2 regions of the Cupriavidus sp. USMAHM13 genome follow, and region 2 is predicted to be linked to the other one. Evidence: predicted binding sites of a transcription regulator. Region 2 holds the regulator's gene; the other holds the start of a gene.

Region 1 (9,480 bases), on a different replicon from region 2:
GGGCGCGCGGGGGGCATCCGGCTCGGGCGGCCTGCCGCGCAGATCCGGATCGGGGATGTGATCCGTGCCACGGAGCCGGATTTCGGCCTGGTCGAGTGCTTCCAGTCCGGCGAGAGCGCCTGCGTGATCACCCAGGTCTGCGGTTTGCGCGGCGTGCTGGCCGATGCCTTGCTGGCCTATTTCGATGTGCTGGACCGCTATACCCTGCAAGACCTGGTCGCCCGTCCGGCGCCATTGGTGCGCTTGCTGTCCGGGGCGGGCGTGTCCGTGCCCCTGCCTGCCAGGCCGGCGCGGCGCATGCCTGGCGGCGAGCCCTGAACGGGGCGGCAGGTCAATCCATTCTGTCTAGTGCAGCCAGCCGCTGGCGAAAGCCGCGGCGGGAAGCGGCTGCGAGAACAGGAAACCCTGTACCTGGCGGCATCCCAGCTTGCGCAGCATCTCCAGTTGCGCCGGCGTTTCCACGCCCTCGGCGACCACCTGCATGTCCAATGCGCGGGCCAGCGCGACCACCGCGGCGACGATGGCGCAGGTCTTGGGCTCCTGAGCGTCGAGCGGTGTCACGAAACTGCGGTCCAGCTTGAGCTCGTGTGCCGCCAGCGCATGCAGGCGCGCCAGGCTGGAGTGGCCGGTGCCGAAATCATCCAGCGCCACCCGCAGCCCGGCGGTGCGCAGCCGGGCCAGCACATCGGCGATGTACTGCGGATCGTGCATCGCGGTCGACTCGGTGAATTCCAGCAGCAGGCGATGCGGGCCGATACCGTGGCGCCGCAGGCAATGCCCGATCTGCGGCAGCAGGTCCGCATTGCGCAACTCGCGCAGGGAAACGTTGACGGCGACCTCGGGCGTGGGAAGGCCCTCGGCATCCCAGGCCGCCAGTTGCCGGCAGACCTCGTCGACCATCCAGTGCCCGATCGACTCGATGTGGCCGCTGCGCTCGGCCAGGGGGATGAACGTATCGGGCAGCAGCAGTCCGAAGCGGGGGTGCTGCCAGCGCGCCAGTGCTTCCGCGCCGACCAGTTGTCCGGTCGCGGTGTCCAGCTTGGGCTGGAAGAAGGCGCGCAGCTCGCCGCGCCGCGCGGCGTGTGGCAGGTCGCGCAGCAAGGCCTGGCTTCCGGCCGCAAGCGCCGTGGTGGCGGGGCGGGTGTTGCTGCGGGGACGGGGGTCCGGGCTCGGCGTGCCGATCGTGTTCACAGGGTTCCGGCCTTGGCGGGGCATGGTATCCAGCGCCACAGAGTTTCTCCAGTGACGAATAAGGCAATGTCCATGCCAAGCCTGCCGCCCGCGGTCGCTGGCCGCGCGCCGGTGGCGGGCCTTTGCCTGCTGCCAGGCGGGTTGCCGTCGCGTGCGCCGCCGCGCATCGGTATCGCGGCGCCGGGGCCGCGCCGCTCCACGGCGGCGGCTCGCTTGCGGCAGTTCCTCGATCCGTTGCGAAAACGTTACGTGTTACGTCGCACGTAACGTAACACTCCTCCTTCAGCGGCCCTCCCGGCGCGCGCCACGGCGGACCTCCACGTGATTTCCCGATAGGCCGGAAACCCAGTCCCCACAAGGCTTTGCGGGTGGCAAGCCGGTTTTTGCGCCGTCCCGCGCGGCGACGCAGGCGCCGATGGCACAGCGATTGCACACCATGCCGGTACCGAGCAGGCACAAAGAGTACGCGTTCCAACGCGTCGACCAATGCAACGGGAGTGAAACGTCGTCAAGACGGATGGCGGCCGGACGGATGCAATCAAGTCCGCCGGGAACGCCGGGCACGGGCGCCTGCGCCCGTGTCCTTGTGGGGGGCGGCTGCCGCAGGCCACGTGCCGGGCGCCGCCGCCTGGTTTTGGGAAGGAGGCCGGAGCCGGCGCAAGCGGCTGCGGCAGCAATCTACGGGGAGAAACAACGTCATGGAAGCACGGGACAAGACTGTGTTCACGGCGGAGCAGCTCGACGCCTACTTTGCGTCCTACGTCGGCATGGAAGGTGGCGATCCGGCTGCCCCGGTCTGGTTCTGCGATGCCACGCCGCATACCTGGGCCGAAGCCCTGGCTGCGCCGCTGGTGCCGCGCGCCGAGCCGACCGCCTGGGACAGCGACTTCCGCGCGCGCCATCACGATGTGATGCAGCGCTGGCAGTCCCACCAGAAGATCGCACGCATCATGGCGTCCGCTCGCGCCGAAGTGTTCCGTCGGCCGCAGAGTGAATGCGACTGGCAGCACTATTTCGATACGCACCTGTTCGCGCCGGGCGGGGCCGAGTTCAAGATGAGCCTGTTTCCGCTGCCGGCCAACCATATCGGTTCGGTGCCCTGGTCGCAGGCATTCCGCGGCCAGCCGGCTCTGGTGCCCAAGCGGCGCTACCTGGACCTGTGCCGCAACGGCGGGCGCTTCCGCTTCGTCGCCGACACCCGCCGGCGCTGGAAGCCCAAGCTGGTGGTCTGCTTCGGCGAGCGGCACCGGGAAGATTTCGTGCAGGCATTCGGTCTCGGGCACGTGCACGCGAGCGAGCACGTGCTGCAGCCGGCCGACCAGGCCAAGACGCTCTACATGGTCGAGCACGACAACACCACCTGGATCATGTGCGCGGCGCTGGCGGGCGCCGCCGGCATGACCTCCGACGTGCTGCTGGATGCCTTGGGCGCCTTCATCGCGCCGTGGCTGGAGCAGGCCGACTTCGCGCGCTGCGGTGGGCACTGCGGCCGGGCCGCGGCGGTGTCGCCGCAGCGCCGGCTGCCGGAGTCGAGCTGGCTCGGAGCGCTGCGGGCGGCCTGAGCCTCCCGGGCGGCGGCACGCGCGGCAGGCCGCCGCCGACCCGGTCGCCAGGGCGGCAACCGTGATCGCGCCCGCGCTGCGCCGGGCCTAGCTGGCGCGCACGATGTGCACGGGACGGCGCTTGCCACTGGCGGGGTGGCAGGCTTGGGAGTAAAATCGCTGCCTTCGCTCTTCCGGCAGTCCCCCCTATAACATGACAATGAGCCCCCGTTCTTCGCGCTTGGCGTGCATCGATGCACTCAAGGCGGTCAGTTCGCAGCTGATTGTTCTGCATCATCTCGCCTTCTACGGTCCGATGTCCGATGCGGCGCACGTGCTTGCGCCCGGCGTGCTCGACTGGCTCTCCCAATACGCCCGCATCGCGGTGCAGGTCTTCCTGGTGGTCAGCGGCTTCCTCGCCGCGCGCAGCCTGGCGCCGGGCGGCGAGCTGCTGGTACAGCGCCCGCTGGCCGCCTTGTGGCGGCGCTACCAGAAGCTCGTGGTGCCCTATAGCGTGGCCATCGTGCTGGCCATCGCCGGGGCGGCGGTGGCGCGCCACTGGATGCACCACGATTCGATTCCCGCGGCGCCGCACCTGCGCCAGTTCATCGCCCACGTGTTGCTGATGCACAGCCTGCTCGACGTGGACGCGCTGTCGGCCGGCGTCTGGTACGTGGCCATCGACATGCAACTGTTCGCGCTGCTGCTGGCGCTGCTGTGGGCGGCCCGCACCATCGGCGCCGGTGCGCGCGGCTTCGGCATCGTCCTGGTCGTGGCGATGGCGCTGGCCTCGCTGTTCTGGTTCAACCGCGATGCCGCCTGGGACGTCTGGGCGGTCTACTTCTTTGGCGCCTACGGGCTGGGTACGCTGGCCTACTGGGCGTCCAGCCCCGGGCGCCCGGCGCTGCCCCTGCTGCTGCTAGGGGCGGTGGCCCTGCTGGCGCTGGCGGTGGACTTCCGCCTGCGCATCGCCCTGGCGCTGGTGGTGGCCTTGCTGCTCGGCGTGGTGCGGCGCCAGGGTTGGCTGGAGCAATGGCAGGGCGGGGCGCTGCTGGCCTGGTGCGGGCGCGTCTCCTACTCGGTATTCCTGGTCCACTTCCCGGTCTGCCTGGTGGTCAACGCCTTGTTCTTCCATTTCCTGCCTGGGCGGCCGCTGGCCAATGCCTGCGGCATGGTGCTGGCGTGGGCGGCCAGCAACGTTGCCGGGGCGCTGTTCCATCGCTATGTCGAGGCCGCCGGCCTGACCGGGCTGTTGCGCGCGCGTTGGATGCTCTGGCGCAGCGGCCATGCGGCCTGACCGGCGGCACGGGGCGCACGGGGCGCACAGGGTCGATCGTGCGAGCGGCACCCATCGGGTGCCGCTTTCTCATGGTGCCGTGCACCGCGCCTGATGCCCGCCGGCCGTCCGGCCGTGGCCCGTCCTGCACCTCGGTGGTGCGCGGATGGCGTGTGCTGCGCCTCACACAGGGCTGAAATCGAGGTTGGGAGATGGCACGAAGGTTGCCTAGTATGGAAGCGTAAACCTGACCATTTGGTCAGGATTTCCTTACCGAGGCCGTCATGTCCGACCACATCGTCCTGACTTCGCACGCCCGTCGCGGCAAGCCCGCCGAGCCGATCTGCTGGGGGGCGCCGACCGCCACGGAGCGCGGGCCTGTGATCGCGAGCCTGACCAATCCGGCGCACCGCAACGTGATCGGGACCCATGGCGGTGCCTATGCCGTCTATCGCGCGCTCGCGGTGGCGTCCGGAGCGCTGCAGCGCGACCACCGGCCCGATTTCACCGACACCGCGCCCGCGGTGCCGGTCGGACCGCATCCGCAATGGAGCGACCCGGACAAGATCGTCTCGCTCGATCCCTGGGGCCACCTGGTTGCGACGGCCTTCGCCGAGCGCATCGCGGCCGGCATCGACGTACGTCCCACCATCGCCATCACGCGCGCCCACATCAATATGCCGGAGCTGGTGGCGGCGATCGCCGCGGGGCGGCTCAAGCCGGATGGCAGCATCCTGTTCGCGAACGGCGACGTGCGCGTGACCAAGGCCGCCATCGATCCGGTCTGGCACCTGCCCGGACTGGCGCGCCGTTTCGGCATCAAGGAAAGCGTGCTGCGGCGCAATCTGTTCGAGCAGACCAGCGGCATGTTCCCGGAGCTGGTGACGCGGCCGGACCTGAAGGTTTTCCTGCCGCCGATCGGTGGCATGACGCTCTATTTCTTCGGCGACCTGGAGCGGCTCGGCGATCCCGGCACGCGCGTGGCGTGCCGCGTGCATGACGAATGCAACGGCTCGGACGTGTTCGGCTCCGACATCTGCACCTGCCGCCCCTACCTGGCTCACGGCATCGAGGTCTGCATCGAGATGGCGCAGCAGGGCGGAGTCGGGCTGGTGGTCTATAACCGCAAGGAAGGGCGTGCATTGGGCGAGGTCACCAAGTTCCTGGTCTACAACGCGCGCAAGCGGCAGGCCGGCGGCGACCGCGCGGAAACCTATTTCGCCCGCACCGAATGCGTGGCGGGCGTGCAGGACATGCGCTTCCAGGAACTGATGCCCGACGTGTTCCACTGGCTGGGCATCCGCCGCATCGACCGCTGGGCCTCGATGAGCAATATGAAGCACGGTGCGCTGGTGGCACAGGGCATCGAGGTGGTGGAGCAGGTGCCGATACCGGAAGAATTGATCCCGGCCGATGCCAGGGTGGAGATCGACGCGAAGGTGGCGGCCGGCTATTTCACGCGGTATACGCCGCCCGATGCCAGCGAACTGGCGCTGGCCAAGGGCAGGGGGTTGGAAGAATGAACGCTTTTCCGGAAGGGGATCTGGCGGGGGCCGGCGGTGCGGACGCAGGGAGCGGCTGGCTCTGTCCGCTGCCGGAGGGGCATCTCGCGGCAGCGCTGCTGAGCGCGCGGGCCGTGCGCAAGCATTGTGCCGAAGTGACGCGTTTCGTTGCCTCCGGGGAGTCGGCGCTGTTCAGCTGGCACCCGGAACGGGTGCCGGAAATCGCGGACTACGTGAGCGCGACCATCCGGCGCCGCTATCCGGACCTGGTCGTGCCCTACCATAGCCGCTGGCGCCATTTCGAGGCCGGCGGGCCCGGCGAGACCGTCGACCGCTGGCGCATGCTGTGCGAGCGCGCCGGCCTGAACGGGCCGGAGCAGCGCGAGGAGCGCGCCCGCATCGGCATCGACCTGGTGATTCCCAGCGTGCTGCTCGACGCCGGCGCCGGGCCAGACTGGCGCTACCGGGATTCCGCCAGCGACCAGATGCTGAGCCGCTCGGAGGGACTCGGCGTGGCCAGCTTCGACCTGTTCGCCCGCGGCGGCTTCTCCGCCGCGCTGGGCGACCCGCTGCGCGCCGATGCCGAGCGGCTGATGCGCATCGACGTCTCCTCCATCGCCAGCGCCTTCCAGGTCGCGCAGCATAATCCGCTGGTCGGCCTGGACGGCCGCGCCGGCCTGCTGCGGCGCCTGGGCGAGGTGGCGCAGGCCACGCCGGCCGTGTTCGGCGCGCCGGCCCGGCTCGGCAACCTGTTCGACTACCTGCGGGCGCATGCCAGCGATGGCCGCATCGAAGCCGGCTTCGTGCTGCGTACCTTGCTGGTGGCCCTGGGGCCGGTGTGGCCGGGGCGCATGGTGCTGGATGGCGTGCCGCTGGGAGACTGCTGGCGGCACGCCGCCGCCGCCGGCGGCCTGGTCCCGCTGCACAAGCTCACGCAGTGGCTGACCTACTCGATGCTGGAACCGCTGGAGGATGGCGGGCTGACGGTGACCGGCCTGGACGCGCTGACCGGCCTGCCGGAGTACCGCAACGGCGGCCTGCTCTACGACTTCGCGCTGATGGTGCCGCGTGACCCGGGCTTCGCCGGGCACGCCCACACGGTAGGCGAGCCGGCCATCGTCGAATGGCGGGCCTTGACCGTGTCGGGCCTCGACCTGGTGGCGCAGAGCGTGCGCGATGCGCTCGGGCTGTCGGCCGAGGCCTTCCCGCTGGCGCGCGTGCTGGAGGGTGGCACCTGGGCGGCTGGCCGGCGCATCGCCGCCCAGCGGCGGCCTGGGGGCCCGCCGCCGTTCTCCATGATCAGCGACGGTACGGTGTTCTGACGCGGGCGCGCGGCAGGCGGGCGGGCAGCCGCAAGGCTGCCGGCGCCGGCCGTTGCCGCCGCGTCCGCGGGCCTGTCTCGTGGTCCCCGTCTGCAACCTGCCCCAGGAGCGACAATATGAACGACATCTCTTCAGCGACCCGGCTCGAAGGCGCCGCGCCCAATGTGCTGGTGGTCAGCCATCCGCTGGTCCAGCACAAGGTCACGCTGGCGCGCAGCGAGGAAACCACCACCGACAATTTCCGCCGGCTGGTGCGCGAGATCAGCCAGTTGCTGACCTATGAGGCCACGCGCGACCTGGCCATGGAGACGATCGACATCAAGACGCCGATCGCGCCGATGCGCTCGCCGGTGCTGTCCGGCAAGAAGCTGTGCCTGGTCTCGATCCTGCGCGCCGGCAACGGATTCCTCGATGGCATGCTCGAACTGCTGCCGGCCGCCCGCGTCGGCCACATCGGCCTGTACCGCGATCCGGAGACGCTCGAACCGATCGAGTACTACTTCAAGATGCCCGAAGACATCCACGAGCGCCTGGTGATCGTGGTCGACCCGATGCTTGCCACCGGCAACTCCGCCGTGGCCGCGCTCAACCGGCTCAAGGAGGCCGGCGTCAGCGCGCTCAAGTACGTCTGCCTGATCGCCTCGCGCCCGGGCCTGCGCGCGCTGCAGGCGGCGCATCCGGACGTGGCCATCGTCACCGCGGCGATCGACGAGACGCTCAACGAGCACGGCTACATCGTGCCGGGGCTGGGCGACGCCGGCGACCGCCTCTACGGTACCCGCTGATGGACCTCGCGGCCACGGCGGATGGCCGGCTGCCCCCGAGCGCGGCCGGCGCGGCCGGCGCGGCGGGCGGGGGCCGCATCCGCCAGGAGAACGAGGCGCGCATCCTGCGTGCGGCGGAATATGTATTCGCGCGGGCGGGATTCGCCGGCGCCACCATGGCCGACATCGCCGTGCGCGCCGGCGTGCCCAAGTCCAACCTGCACTACTACTTCCGCACCAAGCAGGCGCTGTACCGTGCCGTGCTGTCCCACACGCTGCGCCTCTGGCTGTCGGAAACCGACATCATCGATGCCGCTACGCCGCCGCGGCGCGCGCTGGAGCAGTACATCCGCGCCAAGATGCGGCTGTCGGCCAGCTACCCCGACGCGTCGCGCGTGTTCGCCAACGAGCTGCTGCACGGCGCGCCGGAGATCGCCGACGTGCTGGGTGGCGCCTTGCGCGCGCTGGTGGCGCGCAAGGCCGAGGTGATCCGGCAATGGGTGGCCAGCGGGCAGATGGCGAGCGTTGATCCGCAGCACCTGTTCTTCACTATCTGGGCCGCCACCCAGACCTATGCCGATTTCGAGACCCAGGTGTGCGCCGTGCTCGGCGTGAGCCGGCTCGGTGCACGCGAGTTCGAGCGCGCCACCGACCACCTGGTCGGGCTGTTGTTGCGCGGCTGCGGCCTCCCGGGCGACGAAGGCGGTGCCGCCATGGCGCCGGCGGAAGGGGAGCGCGGCGACCACGGGGCCTGAACGACCCGGACGTCCCGGACGTCCCGGTCGCCGCGGCATACTGGCGGGATCACGTACGGTAACCACAGGGACCCACCATGCTCGACCTGATCCTGCGCCACTGCAGCCTGCCCGACGGGCGTAGCGACATTGACATCGGCATCGCCGGCGCCCGCATCGTGGCGCTGGAGCCGGCGCTTGCCGCCAGCGCCGGCGAAGAGATCGATGCCGCCGGACAACTGGTGTCGCCGCCTTTCGTCGATGCCCACTTCCATATGGACTCGACCCTTTCCTACGGGCAGCCGCGCGTGAACCGCTCGGGCACGCTGCTGGAAGGGATCGCGCTGTGGGGGGAACTCAAGCCCCTGCTGACGCAAGAGGCCCTGGTCGAGCGGGCACTGGCCTATTGCGACTGGGCGGTGGCCAAGGGCCTGCTGGCGATCCGCTCGCACGTGGACGTGTGCGATCCGCGGCTGCTGGCGGTGGAGGCGCTGCTGCACGTGCGCGAACGGGTCCGGCCCTATCTCGATCTCCAGCTCGTCGCCTTTCCGCAGGACGGTCTGCTACGCGCGCCGGGCGCGCTGGACAACCTGCGCCGCGCGCTCGACATGGGGGTGGACGTGGTCGGCGGCATCCCGCACTTCGAGCGGACCATGGCCGATGGGACAGAGTCGGTGCGCATCCTCTGCGAACTGGCGAGCGAGCGCGGCCTGCGCGTCGACATGCATTGCGACGAAAGCGACGATCCGATGTCGCGGCATATCGAGACGCTGGCCTGCCAAAGCCAGCGCCTCGGGCTGCAGGGCAGGGTGGCGGGCTCGCACCTGACCTCGATGCATTCGATGGACAACTACTACGTGTCGAAACTGCTGCCCCTGATGCGCGAGGCCGGCGTGGCCGCCATCGCCAACCCGCTGATCAATATCACGCTGCAGGGGCGGCACGACACCTATCCGAAGCGGCGCGGCATGACGCGGGTGCCGGAACTGCTGGCGGCCGGCGTGCCGGTCGCCTTCGGCCACGACTGCGTGATGGACCCCTGGTACGGCCTGGGCTCGGCGGACATGCTGGAGGTCGCGCACATGGGTCTGCACGTCGCGCAGATGACCGGCCAGGAAGCCATGCGCGAATGCTTCGCGGCGGTCACCGC
Region 2 (9,480 bases):
GATCTTGATGTCGGTCATGGTGTCGGGGGACCTGGAGCGGTACGTGAATTGCCTTAGGAAAACGTCTGCGGGCGTCCGGCCGCGGTGCCTCGGGCCTGGCCGCCATGGCGTGGCCGCGCCTGCGGTATCGGGCTACCACCCGCACCGGGGCGGACGGCAACACAATGGACTGCACCGTCAGATACGGAGCCGCGGCGCCGGAATCGGTCCGGCACCGGCCGTGCAACCCGTAACCATAGCAGGAGACAGCAATGGCCAAGAAGATTTTGATGCTGGTCGGCGACTATGCCGAAGACTACGAGACCATGGTTCCCTTCCAGGCGCTGCAGATGGTGGGGCACACCGTGCACGCCGTCTGCCCGGACAAGAAGGCGGGTGACCAGTGCGCCACCGCGATCCACGACTTCGAAGGCGACCAGACCTACAGCGAGAAGCGCGGCCACAACTTCACGCTGAACGCCACCTTCGCCGAAGTGGACCCGGCGGCCTACGACGCGCTGCTCATCCCCGGCGGCCGGGCCCCCGAGTACCTGCGCCTGAACGCGCGCGTGCTGGAGATCGTGCGCCATTTCGCCGGCGCCGACAAACCGATCGCGGCGGTCTGCCACGGCGCCCAGCTGCTGGCCGCGGCCGGCGTGCTCGAAGGCCGCAGCTGCTCGGCCTATCCTGCCTGTGCACCGGAGGTACGGCTGGCCGGCGGCACCTATGCCGAGATCGCGGTGGACCAGGCCCATACCGACGGCAAGCTGGTCACCGCGCCCGCCTGGCCGGCGCACCCGGCCTGGCTGGCGCAGTTCCTTGCGGTACTGGGCACGCGGATCGTACATTAGGGCTTCCGAACGCGGCGCGCCGGCCTGGCGCGCCACACCCGCGCGGGAGTTGCCGATGTGCGAGATCTTCATCCGGGCCAACCCGGAGTCCTACGTATGCCAGTCGCGCTCGCTGCGCCTGCATGGCGTGGCCACCAGCATCCGGCTGGAAAAACTGTTCTGGGAAGTGCTGGCGGAGCTGGCGCAGCGCGACGGCATGAGCGTCAGCCAACTGATCGCGCGGCTGTATGACGAACTCGCCGCCCACCGGGGCGAGGTGGCGAATTTCTCGTCCTTCCTGCGTGTGTGCTGCCTGCGGTACCTGATGCTGCAGGGCGAGGGCCGCATCCCCGCCGACCCGCGCGTGCCGATCCGTTCGCTCGATGCGGCCGCCGTGCTGCGCGACCTGCCACCCGGCTGGGTCGATACGCCGCCCTCGTCCGCCGCGGCCGCGGCAGCGGCAACTGGACGGTCCGCCCGCCGCGTACCCGTTGCGCGCGCCAAGGCCGGGCAGTTGCCTGCCTAGCGGGTCTAGCGGGTCTAGCGGGTCTAGCGCGCCTGAGCGGCCTAGCCGGCCAGCAGCCTCTGTTCGGCGGTGTCCAGCGCCTCGGACGGGCCGCGCAGCACCAGGATGTCGCCCGGCTCGAGCACGGTATCGTCCTGCGGATCGAAGGCACGGATACCGCGGCGGCGCACCGCGGTCACCTCCACCCCCATCTGCGCCAGGCCCAGCGCACCCAGGCGGCGGCCGACCGAACTGGCCTGCGCCCCGAGCGAGATCGAGCGCAACCGCACCGAATCGCGCTCGAGCATGTCTTCCTCGTCGTCGCGGCCATGGAAGTAGCCGCGCAACAGGCTGTAGCGCGCGTCGCGCGCCTGCTGCACACCGCGCACCACGCGCCGCATCGGCACGCCCAGCAGCACCAGGGCGTGCGAGGCCAGCATCAGGCTGCCTTCGATGATCTCGGGCACCACCTCGGTGGCGCCGGCCTTCTGCAGGGCATCCAGTTCCGAATCGTCGACCGTGCGCACGATCACCGGCAAGCCCGGCTCCAGCTCCTGCACATGGTGCAGGACCCGCAGCGCCGAGGGCGTGTTGGCGTAGGTGACGACCAGCGCCGCGGCGCGGTGGATGCCGGCGGCGATCAGGGCCTCGCGCCGGCCGGCATCGCCGTACACCACGGTCTCGCCCGCGGCGGCGGCCTCGCGCACGCGGTCGGGGTCGAGGTCCAGCGCGACGTAGCCGATGCCCTCGCGCTCCAGCATGCGCGCCAGGTTCTGGCCGCTGCGGCCGTAGCCGCAGATGATGGCGTGCTTCTCGGTCTGCAGGCTCTGCGCCGCGATACGCGTCATGTTGAGGGACTGCAGCAGCCACTCGTTGGCGGCGAAGCGCAGCACGATGGCGTCGCTGTACTGGATCAGGAACGGCGCCGCCAGCATCGACAGCAGCATGGAGGCCAGGATCACCTGGGTCAGCACCGGGTCGAGCAGGTTCAGTCCGTCGATCTGGTTCAGCAGCACGAAGCCGAACTCGCCGGCCTGCGCCAGGCCCAGGCCGGTGCGCATGGCCACGCCCTGGCGCGAGCCGAAGGCGCGCGCCAGCAGCGCGATCAGCACGAACTTGAAGAGGATGGGCAAGAGCAGCAGCAACAGGACCAGCCACAGGTGATCGAGCACCACGCGCACATTGAGCAGCATGCCGATGGTGACGAAGAACAGGCCGAGCAGCACGTCGCGGAAGGGCTTGATGTCCTCTTCCACCTGGTGGCGGTAGGGCGTTTCCGAGATCAGCATGCCGGCGATGAAGGCGCCCAGTGCCATCGACAGGCCCAGCCGCTCGGTGAGCGCGGCCATGCCGAGCGTGACCAGCAGCAGGTTGAGCATGAACAGTTCCTGCGAGCGGCGCGCCGCCACCACGTGGAACCAGCGGCTCATCAGGTTCTTGCCGACGTAGAAGATCAGGCTCAGCGCCACCACGATCTTCACCGCCGCCAGCATCAGCGCGGCCGCCATGTCGCCGGGGTCGCGCGACAGCGCCGGGATCACGATCAGCAGCGGCACCACCGCCAGGTCCTGGAACAGCAGCACGCTGATGATGTTGCGGCCGTGCTCGGTCTCCAGTTCCATGCGCTCGGACAGCATCTTGGAGACGATCGCAGTGGAGGACATGGCAAGCGCGCCGCCGATGGCGATGGCCGCCTGCCAGCTCAGGTGGAACAGCCAGTTGAACAGCAGGCTGGCCGGCAGCACCGCCAGCATGGTCAGCACCACCTGCGACCCGCCCAGGCCGAACACCAGCCGCCGCATGGCGCGCAGCTTGCCGAGGCTGAACTCCAGCCCGATCGAGAACATCAGGAAGACCACGCCGAACTCGGCCAGGTACTGGATCTGCCCCGAATCGCCGGCCAGCGCCAGCGCATGCGGCCCGATCAGGATGCCGACCGCGAGGTAGCCCAGCATGGGAGGCAGTTGCAGCATGCGGAAGGCGACCACGCCGAATACGGCGGCTGCCAGCAGCACAAGAGTGAGTTCCAGCGGAGAATGCATCGAAAGGCTCTGGGTGGGCCGGCCCGGCGCACGGGCCGCCCGGCGCGGGCCGCCCGCCGGCGGGGCCCGGCAAGCGCGGTTGCCGCCCGGGAACGCCCCCCCTGGTGGGACGGGCCAGACGCCATCGCATTCGTTGGTATACTTCGTCGCCATGATAGCCAATTTCGATGCCGATCGAGCACTTCAGCTCGCTCGCAATACCCTGCAGACCGAGGCCGATGCCGTGGCGGCACTGTCCGCCCGCCTGACTCACGAATTTGCGCGCGCGGTGGAGCTCGTCCTCCACTGCAGCGGCCGCGTGGTCGTTTCGGGCATCGGCAAGTCGGGCCATATCGGCCGCAAGGTGGCCGCCACCCTGGCCTCCACCGGCACGCCCGCCTTCTTCGTCCACCCCGCCGAGGCGAGCCACGGCGACCTCGGCATGGTGACGCGCGACGACGTACTGGTCGCCTTCTCCAATTCCGGCGAGACCGGCGAGCTGCTCGCCATCGTGCCGATCGTCAAGCGCATCGGTGCCCGCCTGATCTCGGTGACGGGCAACCCTGCCTCCACGCTCGCCAAGCTGGCGGACGTGCACCTGGATGCCGGTGTCGAGAAGGAAGCCTGCCCGCTGAACCTGGCCCCGACCGCCAGCACCACCGCGGCACTGGCGCTGGGCGACGCGCTCGCGGTGGCGGTGCTGGACGCGCGCGGTTTCGGCGAAGAGGACTTCGCCCGCTCGCACCCGGGCGGGGCGCTCGGGCGCAAGCTGCTGACCCATGTGCGCGACGTGATGCGCAGCGGCAATGCCGTGCCCGAGGTACGCGAAAGCACGCCGCTGGCACAGGCGCTGATGGAAATCACGCGCAAAGGCATGGCCATGACCGCGGTGGTCGACGCCGACGGCCGCGCCATCGGCGTCTTCACCGACGGCGACCTGCGCCGCCTGCTGGAGACCCCGCGCGACTGGAAGACGGTGCCGATCGGCGACGTCATGCACCGTGATCCGCGCAGCATCGGCCCGGACCGGCTGGCGGTCGAGGCGGTACAGCTGATGGAAGCCAACCGCATCAACCAGCTGCTGGTGGTGGACGAGGGCGGGCGCCTGGTCGGCGCGCTGCACATCCACGACCTGACCCGCGCCAAGGTCATCTGAGGCACGTCGGGCGCCCATGCAATCCATCCTGTCTTCCCTCAGCCGGCTCGCCATGCGCGCGCTGCCCATGCTGCTGATGGCGGTGGTCGCCGGCAGCACGTTCTGGCTCGTGCAGATCAACTCGCCGCGCGAAGCCGCGACCGGCCCGAAGACGGCACGCCACGAGCCCGACTACTACATGGACCGCTTCGCGGCCACCGAGCTCGACGTGAACGGCGACACCAAGTTGCGCTTCAACGGCGACAAGATGGTGCACTTCGAGGACGACCAGACCTACGAGTTCGCCCGCCCCGCGATGCGCTCCTACGATCCGGGCCGCCCGCCGGTGAGCGGCCGCGCCGACCGCGGCAAGATGAACGCGGACGGCTCGATCATCGACCTCTACGACAACGGCCTCATCGTGCGGGCGCAGGGTCCCGACCCGGCGCAGGACCCGCAGATGAGCGCGGCCTCCGAGTACTTCCGGATCCTCGTCAACGACGATCTCGTGAAGACCGACAAGCCGGTGCAGCTCACCCGCGGCGTCTCCGTGATGAACGCCAACGGCCTGCTCTTCAACAACGTCACGCGCGAAGTACAATTGTTCGGCAACGTGCGCGGCACTATCGTCACCACCCCGCGCGGCGCGCCCGCGCCGAGGTCCTAAGTCATGCAACCGCGCGCGGCAACCCGCAGCCGCCGCTTTCTCCATCCGCTCACCATCATGATGCCTGCCTTGAAGACGTGGTTCCGCGCCCGGATTTCGCCTGCCCTGCTGGCCGCGGCCGCCGCGCTCTGCCTGGCGCCGGCCGCCCACGCCGAGCGCGCCGACCGCGACAAGCCGCTGGTGCTCGAGGCCGACAACGCCAGCTACGATGATGTCAAGCAGGTCTACACGCTGACCGGCAACGTGGTCCTGACCAAGGGCACCATGGTGCTGAAGTCGGACGCCGCCGAGCTGCGCACCGACCCAGAGGGCTACCAGTACGCCATCGCCACGGCCAAGCCGGGCAAGCTCGCCTATATCCGCCAGAAGCGCGACAACGTCGACGAGTACATCGACGGCTGGGGCGACCGCATCGAGTACGACGGCAAGCAAGGCATCTCCAAGCTGATCGGCCAGGCCCGCATGGCGCGCCTGGCGGGCGGCAAGCAGATCGACGAGATCCGCGGCGCCGTGATCACCTACGACAGCAACAACGAGTACTACACGGCCAGCAGCAGCGGCGACAAAGGCGCGGTGACCTCCTCGGGACGCGTGCGCGCCGTGCTCTCGCCGCGCCAGCCGGCCAGCGCGCCGGCAGCGCCGCCGCTGGAGCTGAAGCCCGCACCCGCGCCGTCCAAGTCCTGAACCCAGCCGAACGCAACGCATCCAGCGCGCCAGGCGCTCCCAACGCACTGCCCTCATGACCGATACCCAGACCGCCCCCGCCGCCACCGCCAGCAACGGCCAGTCCGCCGGCGGCAGCACGCTGACGGTACGCCACCTGAAGAAGCGCTATGGCTCGCGCACGGTGGTCAAGGACGTCTCGCTCGACGTCAAGAGCGGCGAGGTGGTCGGCCTGCTGGGGCCCAACGGCGCCGGCAAGACCACCTCCTTCTACATGATCGTCGGCCTGGTGGCGCTGGACGAAGGCGACATCGTGCTCGACGGCCTGCACCTGAGCGGCCTGGCCATCCACGAGCGCGCGCGCATGGGCCTGTCCTACCTGCCGCAGGAGGCCTCGGTGTTCCGCAAGCTCAACGTCGAGGAGAACATCCGCGCGGTGCTGGAGCTGCAGATCGTCGACGGCAAGCCGCTGTCGGCGCAGGAGATCGAGCGCCGCCTGGACGCGCTGCTCGACGACCTGCAGATCGCCCACCTGCGCCAGAATCCCGCGCTGTCTCTGTCGGGCGGCGAGCGCCGGCGCGTGGAAATCGCGCGCGCGCTGGCTTCGGCCCCGCGCTTCATCCTGCTCGACGAACCGTTCGCCGGTGTCGACCCGATCGCGGTGGGCGAGATCCAGCGTATCGTCAGCTTCCTCAAGGCGCGCAACATCGGCGTGCTGATCACCGACCACAATGTGCGCGAGACGCTGGGCATCTGCGACCACGCCTACATCATCAGCGAGGGCGCGGTGCTGGCCGAGGGCCGCCCGCAGGAAATCATCGCCAACGAATCGGTGCGCCGGGTCTACCTGGGCGAGAACTTCCGCATGTGATGCGGTGGCCGCGCCTCGCCGGCGCGGGACCGCGACAAAGCGGCAGGAACGTTAGCAATTTTCGTTCCATCGCGCTGCGGATGGGCATAGAATAGGCCGCATGAAACCTTCGCTTCAGCTCCGCCTTTCCCAGCATCTCGCACTGACGCCACAGCTTCAGCAGTCGATCCGGCTGTTGCAGCTTTCCACGCTCGAACTGCAGCAGGAAGTCGAGCAGGCCCTGATCGAAAACCCTCTGCTCGAGCGCGAAAACGATTGGATCGAGAGCCCGCTGCGGGTGGCCGCCGATGGCAGCATCAACGTGCAGAGCGCACCCGCGCCGGCCCCGGCCGAAGCGCAGGGCAATGGCGAGGCACGCAGCGACGAGGGCGGCGGCGATGAAGAGCGCTTCGGCGACGGCGCCGACGACTACGGCAGCGACTGGAGCCTGGACGACTTCGCGCGTCGCCCCCAGGGCGACGAAGACGAGAAGGCGCCGCTGCAACTGCGCGACGCCGAGCCGACCCTGCGCGAGCACCTGATGGAACAGCTCGCGCCGCTGAAGATCTCGGCGCGCGACAAGGGCCTGGCCATCTTCCTGATCGAGTCGCTCGACGACGACGGCTACCTCAGCGCCACGCTCGAGGAGATCTGCGAAGAGCTGCCCGAAGAGCTGGAGTTCGAGATCGAGGAAGTGCAGGCCATGCTGGCCCTGCTGCAGAGCTTCGATCCACCCGGCGTGGGAGCGCGCAATGCGGCCGAATGCCTGGCGCTGCAGCTGCGGCGGCTGTCGCATCCGCAGCGCGAGCTGGCGCTGGGCATCGTCAACCACCACCTGGAACTGCTGGCCGCGCGCGATTACACGCGCTTGAAGAAGGCGCTGCAGGTGGACGAGACGGCGCTGAAGGCAGCACATGACCTGATCCGCTCGCTGGCACCGTATCCGGGCCACGCCTACAACCGTCCGCAGGCCGACTTCGTCGTGCCCGACGTGTTCGTGCGCAAGAGCGGCAGCGGCTGGATCGCCCAACTCAATCCCGACGTGATGCCGCGCCTGCGCATCAACGACATGTACGCGCAGATCCTGCGCGGCGCCAAGGGCGAATCCGGTGCCGCCGGCCTGCAGCAGAAACTGCAGGAAGCCCGCTGGCTGATCAAGAACATCCAGCAGCGCTTCGACACCATCCTGCGTGTCGCACAGGCCATTGTCGAGCGTCAAAAGAACTTCTTCAGCCACGGTGAAATTGCGATGCGCCCCTTGGTTTTGCGGGAGATTGCCGATACACTGGGATTACACGAGTCAACCATCTCTCGGGTGACGACTAACAAATACATGGCCACCCCCATGGGCACTTTCGAGCTGAAGTACTTCTTCGGCAGCCATGTGTCCACGGAAACGGGCGGCGCTGCTTCATCAACGGCTATCCGAGCCTTGATCAAGCAACTGATAGGAGCCGAAGACCCGAAGAATCCCCTGTCCGACAGCCGAATTGCCGAATTGCTGGGCGATCAGGGCTTCGTCGTGGCGCGCCGGACGGTCGCCAAGTACCGAGAAGCGCTGAAGATCCCGGCAGTCAATCTCCGCAAGTCTTTGTAGCCGAGCCGCATCGCCTGCCTGGTGTGGCTCTTTCAGAAGGAGAAGCGCTATGAACTTCAAGATCAGTGGACACCACCTGGACATCACGCCACCCCTGCGTGAGTACGTGGAAACGAAGCTGGAGCGTATCGTCAGGCATTTCGATCAAGTCATCGGCGTTAGCGTGCTGCTCTCTGTCGACAACCACAAGGAAAAGGACAGGCGTCAGTACGCGGAAATCAATCTGCATCTGAAGGGCAAGGACATCTTCGTCGAGGCGCACCACGAAGACCTGTATGCGGCGATCGACGCACTGGTCGACAAGCTGGACCGTCAGGTCATCCGGTACAAGGACCGCGTGCAGAGCCACGACCGGGAATCCGTGAAGTACCAGATGGCTGCCGCACAGATGCAGCAATAGCCAGAGAAAACAATAAGAACAATCTGCCTGATCTGCCTTGAGGCCGCCCGTCGGCCACCAGCACAAGGGCCAGACCACGAACCGCGCATCAGCGCGGTTTTTTGCTTTTGGCGGACCGGCTCGCGTGCACGCCCCGTACACGCCCTCGTCCGGGGGAGTTCGCAAGTGGCGCGACGCAGTGTATGCTCTCCAATACATGAGTCGCCGCTACCGCCGGGACCGCGGCTTGCGCGCCGCACAAGAAGGCGGGCGGGCTGCTCTATAATGGTCCGATACTCCGCATGCCGGCGCCCGACCGGCGGAGCGAGCGGATATTCCGCCTCTTTGACCCGGCCGGGCGCGCAGCGCACCGGGCCGCTTATCTGGAATCCCTGCGCACCTGCCATGAACCGTTTGGCCAAATTGCTGCCGCCAGGCAACATCACACTCGACGTCAGCGTCACCAGCAAGAAGCGCGTCTTCGAACAGGCCGGACTCCTCTTCGAGAACAACCATGGCGTGGCGCGGGCCACGGTCACCGACAACCTGTTCGCGCGCGAGTCGCTGGGCTCGACCGGGCTGGGCGCGGGCGTGGCCATCCCGCATGGCCGCATCAAGGGCCTGAAGCAACCGCTGGCCGCCTTCATGCGTCTGGCCGAGCCGATCCCATTCGAATCGCCCGACGGCAAGCCGGTGTCGCTGCTGATCTTCCTGCTGGTACCCGAGCAGGCCACCCAGCAACATCTCGAGATCCTGTCGGAGATCGCCCAGTTGCTGTCCGACCGCGACATGCGCGAAGGCCTGGCCACGCTGCCGACGCCCGAAGCCGTGCACCAGCTCCTGACCGAATGGCA

The links. Region 2 encodes sigma-54, which starts transcription at its own class of promoters, with help from an activator protein. Its sites were predicted from a motif close to TGGCANGNAANCTGCTTT; they were not measured.
Region 1: BKK81_RS30130 (GTP cyclohydrolase II) is a predicted target of sigma-54. The motif match lies at 4,222-4,239, and genes of this name have one in related genera.

What each region holds. Positions count from the first base shown of each region.
Region 1 is NZ_CP017752.1:2,705,651-2,715,130, reverse strand. It holds gene BKK81_RS30150 (Rrf2 family transcriptional regulator) at 1-318, shown strand, start outside; gene BKK81_RS30145 (EAL domain-containing protein) at 346-1,191, opposite strand; gene BKK81_RS30140 (transcriptional regulator) at 1,890-2,753, shown strand; gene BKK81_RS30135 (acyltransferase family protein) at 2,953-4,029, shown strand; gene BKK81_RS30130 (GTP cyclohydrolase II) at 4,293-5,531, shown strand; gene BKK81_RS30125 (URC4/urg3 family protein) at 5,528-6,832, shown strand; gene upp (uracil phosphoribosyltransferase) at 6,949-7,617, shown strand; gene BKK81_RS30115 (TetR/AcrR family transcriptional regulator) at 7,617-8,351, shown strand; gene BKK81_RS30110 (amidohydrolase family protein) at 8,429-9,480, shown strand, end outside.
Region 2 is NZ_CP017751.1:948,227-957,706, reverse strand. It holds gene BKK81_RS04350 (adenine phosphoribosyltransferase) at 1-18, opposite strand, end outside; gene BKK81_RS04345 (DJ-1/PfpI family protein) at 252-830, shown strand; gene BKK81_RS04340 (ribbon-helix-helix domain-containing protein) at 886-1,335, shown strand; gene BKK81_RS04335 (monovalent cation:proton antiporter family protein) at 1,377-3,356, opposite strand; gene BKK81_RS04330 (KpsF/GutQ family sugar-phosphate isomerase) at 3,508-4,491, shown strand; gene lptC (LPS export ABC transporter periplasmic protein LptC) at 4,508-5,137, shown strand; gene lptA (lipopolysaccharide transport periplasmic protein LptA) at 5,195-5,821, shown strand; gene lptB (LPS export ABC transporter ATP-binding protein) at 5,877-6,671, shown strand; gene BKK81_RS04310 (RNA polymerase factor sigma-54) at 6,772-8,247, shown strand; gene hpf (ribosome hibernation-promoting factor, HPF/YfiA family) at 8,297-8,647, shown strand; gene ptsN (PTS IIA-like nitrogen regulatory protein PtsN) at 9,032-9,480, shown strand, end outside.